2 regions of the Streptomyces sp. NBC_01267 genome follow, and region 2 is predicted to be linked to the other one. Evidence: riboswitches for the same ligand, from Rfam matches in the RefSeq annotation. Region 2 holds a riboswitch; the other holds the start of a gene.
What was found. Region 2 has a riboswitch for cobalamin ahead of metE (5-methyltetrahydropteroyltriglutamate--homocysteine S-methyltransferase). Riboswitches for the same ligand answer to the same signal wherever they lie in the genome.

Region 1 (4,408 bases), 6.1 Mb from region 2:
GGCACCCACCAGCGCGGACGTCGCGCGGCTGGCACGCGTGTCGCGCTCCACGGTCTCGCTCGTCGTCAACGACGTCCCCAACTCCCGCATCGCGCCATCCACACGTGAACGCGTCCTGGCCGCCGTGCGGGAGCTCGGCTACGCCCCCAATGTGTCGGCGCGCCAACTACGCGCGGGAACCAGCCGGCTGGTGGTGATGCCGCTGCCCGAGCTCCCGCTCGGTCCCATCATCGACGCCACCATCGAGCACCTCTCCGACAAGCTCCGGGCCGACGGCCTGACCCTGCTGGTGCACGGGGATCGCGGGACCACCGGCATGGCGGCGGCACGCATGTGGGCGGAACTGCACCCCGCGGCGGTCCTGGTGACGGCCGACCGGTGTACGAAATCCTCCGTCGCCCTGCTGCGCCGCGCCGGGACCGAGGTTCTGATGATCTCCAGCGGCCCCACGCCCTGGGCCGACACGCTGGAGTTCGACCAGGGACGGATCGGCGCCGAAGCAGCAGCGCACCTGCTCGCCGTCGGGCACCGGCGCCTCGCGGCGATCATCCCCGCCGGGCCGCTGGAGGGCCTGGGCCGTGCCCGCGCCGAAGGGCTGGAGAACGCGGCTCGCGCGGCCGGCGCGCGCGGTGAGGAGATCACCATGGAGGCCACCCACGAATCAGCGGCCTCCGCAGCCGCCACCGTGCGGCGGCCCGGCGGTCCGACCGCCGTATTCACCTACAACGACGAGTACGGGGCGCTGCTGCACCGCGCCCTGAACGACCAGGGCGCGACGATACCGGGCGATGTCGCCCTGGTGGGCGCCGACAACCTGGCCATCGCCACATTCCTGCGGCCGATGCTCTCCTCGGTCGCCCTCGATCCCGTGGAGATCGCCGACCATCTGTGCGTTGCGGTGCGTTCCGTGCTGGAACGGCCCGCACGCACGGAATCGGTAGTGGCCGGCGTGCTGGCCACCCCCTTCCTGGTCCGCCGCGAGACGTCCTGAGCCGCGCGTCCCCCGCCCACGAGCGGTCGGCGCGGGGGCGGCCACTCGTGGGCGAGGGCGTCGGAGCCGGTCCGGGTTCGACCGGGGTTCGGTCAGCGCCACGTCGCGGTTCGGGGCGCTCCTGCGGGAGCCCTGGCCACCGAGCCGGCGGCGGGCCAGGCCCGGCCGTCCGTACTCCTCCGGTGCGAGCGCGACGGCCGGCGCTCCGCCCAGGACGATTCCGCGAGGCTCGGCACGTCGGCGCGCGGCGGTTCCTCCACAGGTGCGAAGGCCGGGTGAGCGGCCTGGTCAACGGGACAGTACGCAGTCCCCGCACAGAGCCCCTGAGGCACCGGGCGCGGCGCGGTAGATCAGGCAGCAGCTGCGCCGCCGGAACGCTCCGTCGGGCCCCGTACAGCTCGCGTCGCGCAGTGGGGGCCGTTCCAGGAGACGTGAGGTGATGGCACGGGTCCGTGCGGTGAGGTCCGGGCGGGTAGTCGTGATCATGGACGCGGCTCCGTTGACGGCCGAGGCGGTGTTGCCCCACAGGATGCGCCGGGAGACCGTGAACTCCGCCATCGCATCGGCGAGTTCACGCAGTGGGCCGTCCAGCAGACGACTGCTCAGCTCGTCGGCGAGCCGGGTCGGCGCAACCGTGGATCCGCCGGTGCAGGCACCGGCGGGCAGCGACAGGTCGGTGAAGGCATCGCTGGGCAGCGACAGGGGGATCTGGCCGCCGATCACGGGCTGCCACCGGAGATCCGCGAGGCCGGGGGCGGGTACCAGGCCGTGCAGGACGGCGGCGGCCAGTGCGGGTGAGATCAGCCGGGCGGCCAGTCCCAGGTGGGCGACGGATGCCGCGACCCGGATCTCGACCGCGTCGGGCGACTGCCCGCCGGCCGCGGCCAGCCAGTCCCGTACACCCGTCACACGGGCTTCGAGCAGCGGGCGGGTGATCCGCTGCCAGGGCTCGGGCGGCTCCACGCCGGGCGGGTGGGCCTGCACGGCGAAGAACGGACCGAGCTCGGCGATCTCCCCGATCACCGCGCTCGCCGCAGGAGGGCTGCTCATGCCGGAACAGGGTCCGGCTGCTGCGAGGTGGCGGTCCCGATCGCGCCCGGTGCGGCCACCGGACGGAATGTGGAAACGGTACTCAAGGTGAGCCCTCCCTCTGGGATCGTGCGTCCCTTGCGTGTACGGGCGGAGTGAGGGCTCAGTGTCCGACTCGCCGGCCACCTTCCGGTGGCGTGGCTCACAGTGGCGCGACCGTGCTGGAATCTCACCAGCTTCCTTGTGCCATCACTCCACGGGGAGCGTAGGGCCCGTTTCTCCGGCGGGTCAATCAAGCCGTTCCACATCCGGATCAGCGCTGCTCCTTGTCGGGTGCCGCCGGGCGGGCCGGCGTGAAGTGCACCGGAGCCTGGAACCGGGCCCGTCGGGCAGCGCGCCGGAACGTGGTCAGCACCGCAGGTCCGGCCGGCATGATGCAGACGAAGTTGGTGACGGCCCGCCCGGTGTCCCAGCCGAAGGAGGCCGCCAGGGCGATGACGAGCGAGACGCAGGCGTTGAGTCGGACGGCGGAAAGAAATGGCCTGGTCCTCGGCGGAAGAGCCCTGCACCCTGGGGCCATTGAGACGCCACGGCCTGCTGGTGGCCCCATGAAACGCAGCCGCCGGAAAGCCGCCACTGCAGCAGGATCTCGTCGAGTCCCGGCTCACCGGCGGTCTCCATCGGCATTCGCCGGGCAGGAGTTTGATCACCGCTCGGGCTGGTCGTGTACTACGCCGCCTCGGCGGTCCCAGGCGTATCCACGATGTGGAGCAACCGGTCCAGCTCCTGCCGCCCATGCCTGATCAAATCGAACGCCTCCCTTGGGTCCGTTCCCGGCGGCAACGCGGTGTCGGTCATCACATCGGTCAGGGTGAACCTGCCGAGCAGCCATCGCTGCAACGCTCGCCGGTCCGTGCTCCGTTCAGGGGAGAGGCCCCTGGCCCCACAACACCCCCATCCCACGGTGCCGCCCCCGCCACCCTCAGCCATGGCAACAGATCAAGCGACCCACAGGTAGGGCGGGATTCGGCCAGCCCTACCAGGGGAGCCTTCCTCTACCGCGAGCACGGCCCTGCACACGCTCGGCCCCCGCGCGCAGCCGGGCCACCTCCTCGCGGACCTTTCTTCTCCCGTTCTCCCGGGCCTCCGGCATTCCGAGCCCCCGCGCCACCGCGCCACCGCGCCACCGCGCCACCGCGCCACCGCGCCACCGCGCCACCGCCACGGTCGAGACGAGCGGGCAGACTGCGTCCGTCCCGCCCGCAGGGCCTACCGCCGCACGCGGGGCATCCCCAGCCCGATCCAGGAGATGATTTCCCGCTGGATCTCGTTGTTGCCGCCGCCGAAGGTGAAGATGACGGCCGAGCGGTAGCCGCGCTCCAGTTCACCGTGGAGCACCGCGCCCGTGGATCCCTCCTTGAGAGATCCTGCCGCGCCGACGACCTCCATGAGCCAGGCGTAGGCGTCCCGGCGGGCCTCCGATCCGTACACCTTGACCGCCGAGGCGTCCTGCGGGGTGAGCGTCCCGTTCTGCACGGCGTTGACCATCTGCCAGTTCAGGAGCTTCATCGCGTCGAGCCTGGTGTGGGTCCTCGCGAGGCGCCCGCGCACCCAGCCCAGGTCGATGACCCGGCGCCCGTCGGCGAGCTCGGTGTCGGCCGCCCAGCACTGCACGTTGTGCAGGGCGCGGATGGCCATGGTGCCGTGGGCGGCCAGGGTGACGCGCTCGTGGTTGAGCTGGTTGGTGATCAGCCGCCAGCCCTTGTTCTCCTCGCCGACGCGGCGGGAGGCGGGGACCGTGATGTTCTCGTAGTAGCTGGCGGTGGTGTCGTGCGAGGCGAGGGTGTTGATGAGGGTGCAGGAGTACCCGGGGTCGTCGGTCGGCACCAGCAGCATCGTGATGCCCTTGTGCGCGGGGGCGGCCGGGTCCGTACGGACAGCGAGCCAGACCCAGTCGGCGGTGTCGCCGTTGGTGGTCCAGATCTTCTGCCCGTTCACCGTGTAGTGCCCGGTGGTCACGTCGCCCTCGCGTACGGCCCGGGTCTTGAGCGCGGCGAGATCGGTGCCCGCGTCGGGCTCGCTGTAGCCGATCGCGAAGTCGATCTCGCCCTTGAGGATCTTCGGCAGGAAGTACGCCTTCTGCTCGTCGGTGCCGAACCGCATGAGGGTCGGACCCACGGTGTTGAGCGCCATGAGCGGCAGCGGTACGCCCGCCTGCGCGGCCTCGTCGAAGAAGATGAACTGCTCCATCGGGGAGAGTCCGCGACCGCCGAACTCCTCGGGCCAGCCGACGCCCAGCCAGCCGTCGGTGCCCAGTCTGCGCACCGTCTCGCGGTAGAAGCGTTTCTGGGCTCCCGCGTCCGCGTAGCGCGCGTAGGCGTTGTCCGG
Region 2 (4,408 bases):
CGGGGCCGGGGCGCTCGTGAACGCCCCGGCCCTCCTCACGCCTCTCGGTCAGGACGAGGGCAGCTCGCTGCGGACCGTGCGGGCCGCGGTGACCAGGTTCTCCAGAGACGCCCTGGTCTCGGGCCAACCACGGGTCTTCAGGCCGCAGTCGGGGTTGACCCACAGCCGTTCGGCGGGAATGGCCCGCAGTCCCTTGCGGAGCAGCGCGGCAGCCTCGTCGGCGTCGGGCACGCGTGGGGAGTGGATGTCGTACACACCGGGGCCCGCCTCGCGCGGGTAGCCGTGGGCGGCGAGTTCACGGGCGACCTGCATGTGGGAACGGGCGGCCTCCAGGCTGATGACGTCGGCGTCGAGGTCGTCGATGGCCTGGACGATGTCGCCGAACTCCGCGTAGCACATGTGGGTGTGGATCTGGGTGTCCGGACGCACCCCGCTGGTGGTGAGCCGGAACGACTCGGTGGCCCAGTCCAGGTACGCGGCACGGTCGGCGGTCCGCAGCGGCAGGGTCTCGCGCAGCGCGGGCTCATCGACCTGGATGACCGAACTGCCGCTCACTTCCAGGTCGTTCACCTCGTCGCGCAGGGCGAGAGCGACCTGCCGGGCGGTGTCGCCGAGTGGCTGGTCGTCGCGGACGAAGGACCAGGCGAGCATGGTGACGGGCCCGGTGAGCATGCCCTTGACCGGGCGGTCGGTGAGCGACTGGGCGTACGAGGTCCAGCGCACCGTCATCGGTTCGGGGCGGGAGATGTCGCCGGCCAGGATCGGTGGGCGGACGTAGCGGGTGCCGTAGGACTGGACCCAGCCGTGCCGGGTGGCGAGGTAGCCGGTGAGCTGTTCGGCGAAGTACTGGACCATGTCGTTGCGTTCCGGCTCGCCGTGCACCAGGACGTCGATGCCGGTCATCTCCTGGAAGGAGATGACCTCACCGATCTCGGCCCTGATCCGCTCCTCGTAACCGGCCGTGTCGATCCGGCCCGCACGCAGGTCGGCGCGGGCCGTGCGCAGTTCATCGGTCTGCGGGAACGAGCCGATGGTGGTCGTCGGCAGCAACGGCAGCCCGAGGTGGGCCCGTTGGGCGGCGGCCCGCGCGGTGTACGGCTGGGAGCGGCGGCCGTCGGCGTCGGTGACGGCGGCGGCCCTGGCGCGTACGGCCGGGTCGTGGGTGAGGGGGGAGGCCGCCCGGGAGGCGAGAGCGGCCCGGTTGGCGGCGAGTTCCGCGGTGATGGCGCCGGTGCCCTGTGCCAGCCCCTTGGTCAGGGTGACGATCTCGGCGGTCTTCTGCCGGGCGAAGGCGAGCCAGCGAAGGATCTGCGGTTCGATGTCCCTCTCGGGCGCCGTGTCGAGCGGGACGTGCAGCAGGGAGCAGGAGGCAGCCACGTCGACCCGGTCGGCGAGGCCGAGAAGAGTGGCGAGGGTGGCCAGCGACTTCTCGTGGTCGTTGATCCAGACATTGCGGCCGTCGACGACCCCTGCGACGAGCCGCTTGCCGGGCAGCCCGCCGACGGCGGCGAGGTCTTCGAGGTTGGCGGCGGCAGCGTCCGTGAAGTCCAGCGCCAGACCGTCCACCGGGGCTTTCGCCAGTACGGGGAGCGCCTCGCCGAGCCGGTCGAAGTAGGAGGCGACGAGCAACTTGGGCCGGTCGCTCAGGCCGCCGAGCTCGCGGTAGGCGTGGGCGGCGGCGCCCAGCTCGGCCGGGGAACGGTCCTGGACCAGTGCGGGCTCGTCGAGCTGTACCCACTGCGCGCCGGCGGCCCGCAGATCGGCGAGTACCTCGGCGTAGACCGGCAACAGCCGGTCCAGCAGGGTGAGCGGCTCGAAATCGGCGGCCACCCCGGGGGCGGGTTTGGCGAGCAGGAGATAGGTGACGGGGCCGACCAGCACGGGCCGGGCGGTGTGTCCGAGCGCGAGGGCTTCCGTCAGCTCGGTGACCTGCTTGGTGGAGTCGGTGGTGAAGACGGTGTCCGGGCCGAGTTCGGGGACGAGGTAGTGGTAGTTGGTGTCGAACCACTTGGTCATCTCCAGCGGCGCCACGTCCTGGGTGCCGCGGGCCATCGCGAAGTAGCCGTCGAGTGCGTCGGCGGTGACGGCCTCGCGGTGCCTCCGGGGCACGGCGCCGACCATGACGCTGGTGTCCAGGACGTGGTCGTAGTACGAGAAGTCGCCTGTGGGCACCTCGTGGACACCGGCATCCGCCAGTTGACGCCAGTTGGACCGGCGCAGACCGGCCGCAGTCTCCCGGAGGGCGTCGGCGGTGACCCGGCCCTTCCAGTAACCCTCGATGGCCTTCTTCAGTTCCCGGTTCGGGCCCTGGCGGGGGTAGCCGTACACGGTGGCCCGTGCTGCCGCGGCTGCGGACTTCGCTGTCACGGAAATCTCCTTCGCGAGATGACTCCTTGAGATCCCGGAGACGGGACACGGACGCGAAGGGTAGCGAACCGGACAGATCGGTCGCGCCGTTGAGGCGCCCGTCCGTCTGGTGTGTACGCCGACCCGCCCACGAGGTCACCGGGATATCCGTACGCGAGGGATCGCGTACGGGCAACGGGCAGGTCTTCGGACTCGCGGGCGCGTCCGCCGAGGCGGACACCTACTGGCCGTCGCTTCCCAGGTCCCGTCTCGGGTCCCAGTGCGTATGACGGCGGTCGTTCCCACTCACCGCTGCGGGGCAGTCCCGGATTCCCACCGGGTTCCCTCTTGCGACGCGCCTGCCTGGCGGACAGGGCGAACCAGCTGCACGGGCCAGACTAGAGGGTCGTTCGCCGCGTGGGCACCGCGGTTCACATTCCGGTACGTGAATTGAGACACCGGGCCGGTCCGGCGACCGGCGGGACCTGTGCGAAGAGGTTCCTCGAACTCGGCGTAGAGCGGATCCGGGCTGTCCGGCGAGTCCGCCCGCTCCCCGGACCGCCGTGTGCGGTGAGGGCGACGCGTGGCGGTTCCGCCAGCACCCGCAGGCCAAGGGCGAGGTCCATGAGGGCTACAGCTGCCTGGCTCGGGAACTCGTCGGCGGTCTCATGCGCTCCGTGAGAATCGGGGTGAGACTTCACCAGCCCTTAGAATCCCAGAATTCCGCCAATGATTGCGAATACCAAGGCGATGAAGAAGCATGCGTCAGCGACCGGAGAGATTGTGAACCTAGTCGAAAACGGAGGTGGTACCGCTCCCTTCCGTCGTTTTTTCATGTGCCACTCGATGCGTTCTGCGGCGCGATTTGCCGATCCTACGAAAGTGTCAATCACTGATCCGCCGAATGCGGTAGAGTAGATCTCTTTACCTTCCCGTGTGACCAGATTGAGTGTCCCCCCGTTTCCTCCGCGTACTTCGATGATGCTGTTGTAGGGCACGGTGTGCGTCATCAGTGGATTAATGACCGTCACGGTTACGGAACTCAGCGCAATGCGCGACCTCATGATGCGTCGGATAAGCGCGATGACGAAGAGGGAAACGGCTACGCCGATCGCCATTCCGCCCTCGGGGTGGGAAGCGAAGCCAATGAGCAATCCTACCGATACGAGTCCGAATCCGGTGGTGCTGACCCAGGAGATTATCTTGAAAGACAGCCTCCATAGGATTTCATCCTCGCGTTTTTTCGGCACGGTCGCCTTCCCTTTCTGGTGGTTGCGCGACTGTCGCGCAACTGGTGCGGGTGGGTGAGTGATGTTCATCTCACCCACCCGCACCATGATTTTGATTAGCAAACTCCGCCGTAGGAGCCTGCGCTGGCATTACCTGAGCCGCAGAATACCGTATTGGAAATCGCGTTGACGCTCATGTTGCCGTATGTGGTGCCCCAGTCGATTGCCCCACCTGGGCTATCAGTTGATGTCCAACTCCTGGAGCCCCCGCCGACGCCGCGGGTGCCCGGCACCTTCGTACGGTACGCACGTGGGAGGCGGGCGATCGCGTTTCCTCGATAAGCGGCACCCCAGCTTCTGGCGCCGCCGGCCAGTCTGCCGTAGACGGCTGCGCTGCCGCCGCCAACGGCTGTCCAGGCGAGGTCTTTCGACAACGCGGCAACGTCCCAGTTTCCGGTTCCGATACCGTCTCCGAGGAATTTAGCAGCGGCTATTCCGGCTCCCACAGCGATGCAGGTACCGGCGCTTGCGACGATGCACACTCCAAAGCCGACGATTGCGGAGTAGTTCTTTATGTCATCCCAGTGATTGCCTACCCATTGGGCTGCTCCTGTATTTTTTGCGTTCGTCCAGGCGGCACCCCAGTTGCCCTTCATGATGCTTCCGAAGATGCCGTCCTTCTTCCGCTGTGCCGCCTGGGCAGCCTTTCTCTGGTTCTCTCGTTTGATGGCTTGTGCCTTCTGCCGTGCTGCCTCGGCCTTTCGGCTTTCAGCGGCGTACTTGCGCTGCTGGGCCTTGGCGTTGCCGTCGTCGATCATGTAGTGGGCGGGGTT

Region 1: it holds a riboswitch for cobalamin, as region 2 does, so the genes downstream of both, OG709_RS02845 ((2Fe-2S)-binding protein) here and metE (5-methyltetrahydropteroyltriglutamate--homocysteine S-methyltransferase) in region 2, are expected to answer to the same signal.

Annotation. Positions count from the first base shown of each region.
Region 1 is NZ_CP108455.1:584,210-588,617, forward strand. Features, by position in the region: gene OG709_RS02840 (LacI family DNA-binding transcriptional regulator) at 1-991, shown strand, start outside; gene OG709_RS02845 ((2Fe-2S)-binding protein) at 1,280-2,041, opposite strand; cobalamin riboswitch at 2,164-2,286, opposite strand; partial or broken gene OG709_RS02850 (ECF transporter S component) at 2,334-2,510, opposite strand; gene OG709_RS02855 (acyl-CoA dehydrogenase family protein) at 3,290-4,408, opposite strand, start outside.
Region 2 is NZ_CP108455.1:6,641,339-6,645,746, forward strand. Features, by position in the region: gene metE (5-methyltetrahydropteroyltriglutamate--homocysteine S-methyltransferase) at 49-2,367, opposite strand; cobalamin riboswitch at 2,528-2,746, opposite strand; gene OG709_RS29710 (hypothetical protein) at 3,054-3,674, opposite strand; gene OG709_RS29715 (RHS repeat-associated core domain-containing protein) at 3,692-4,408, opposite strand, start outside.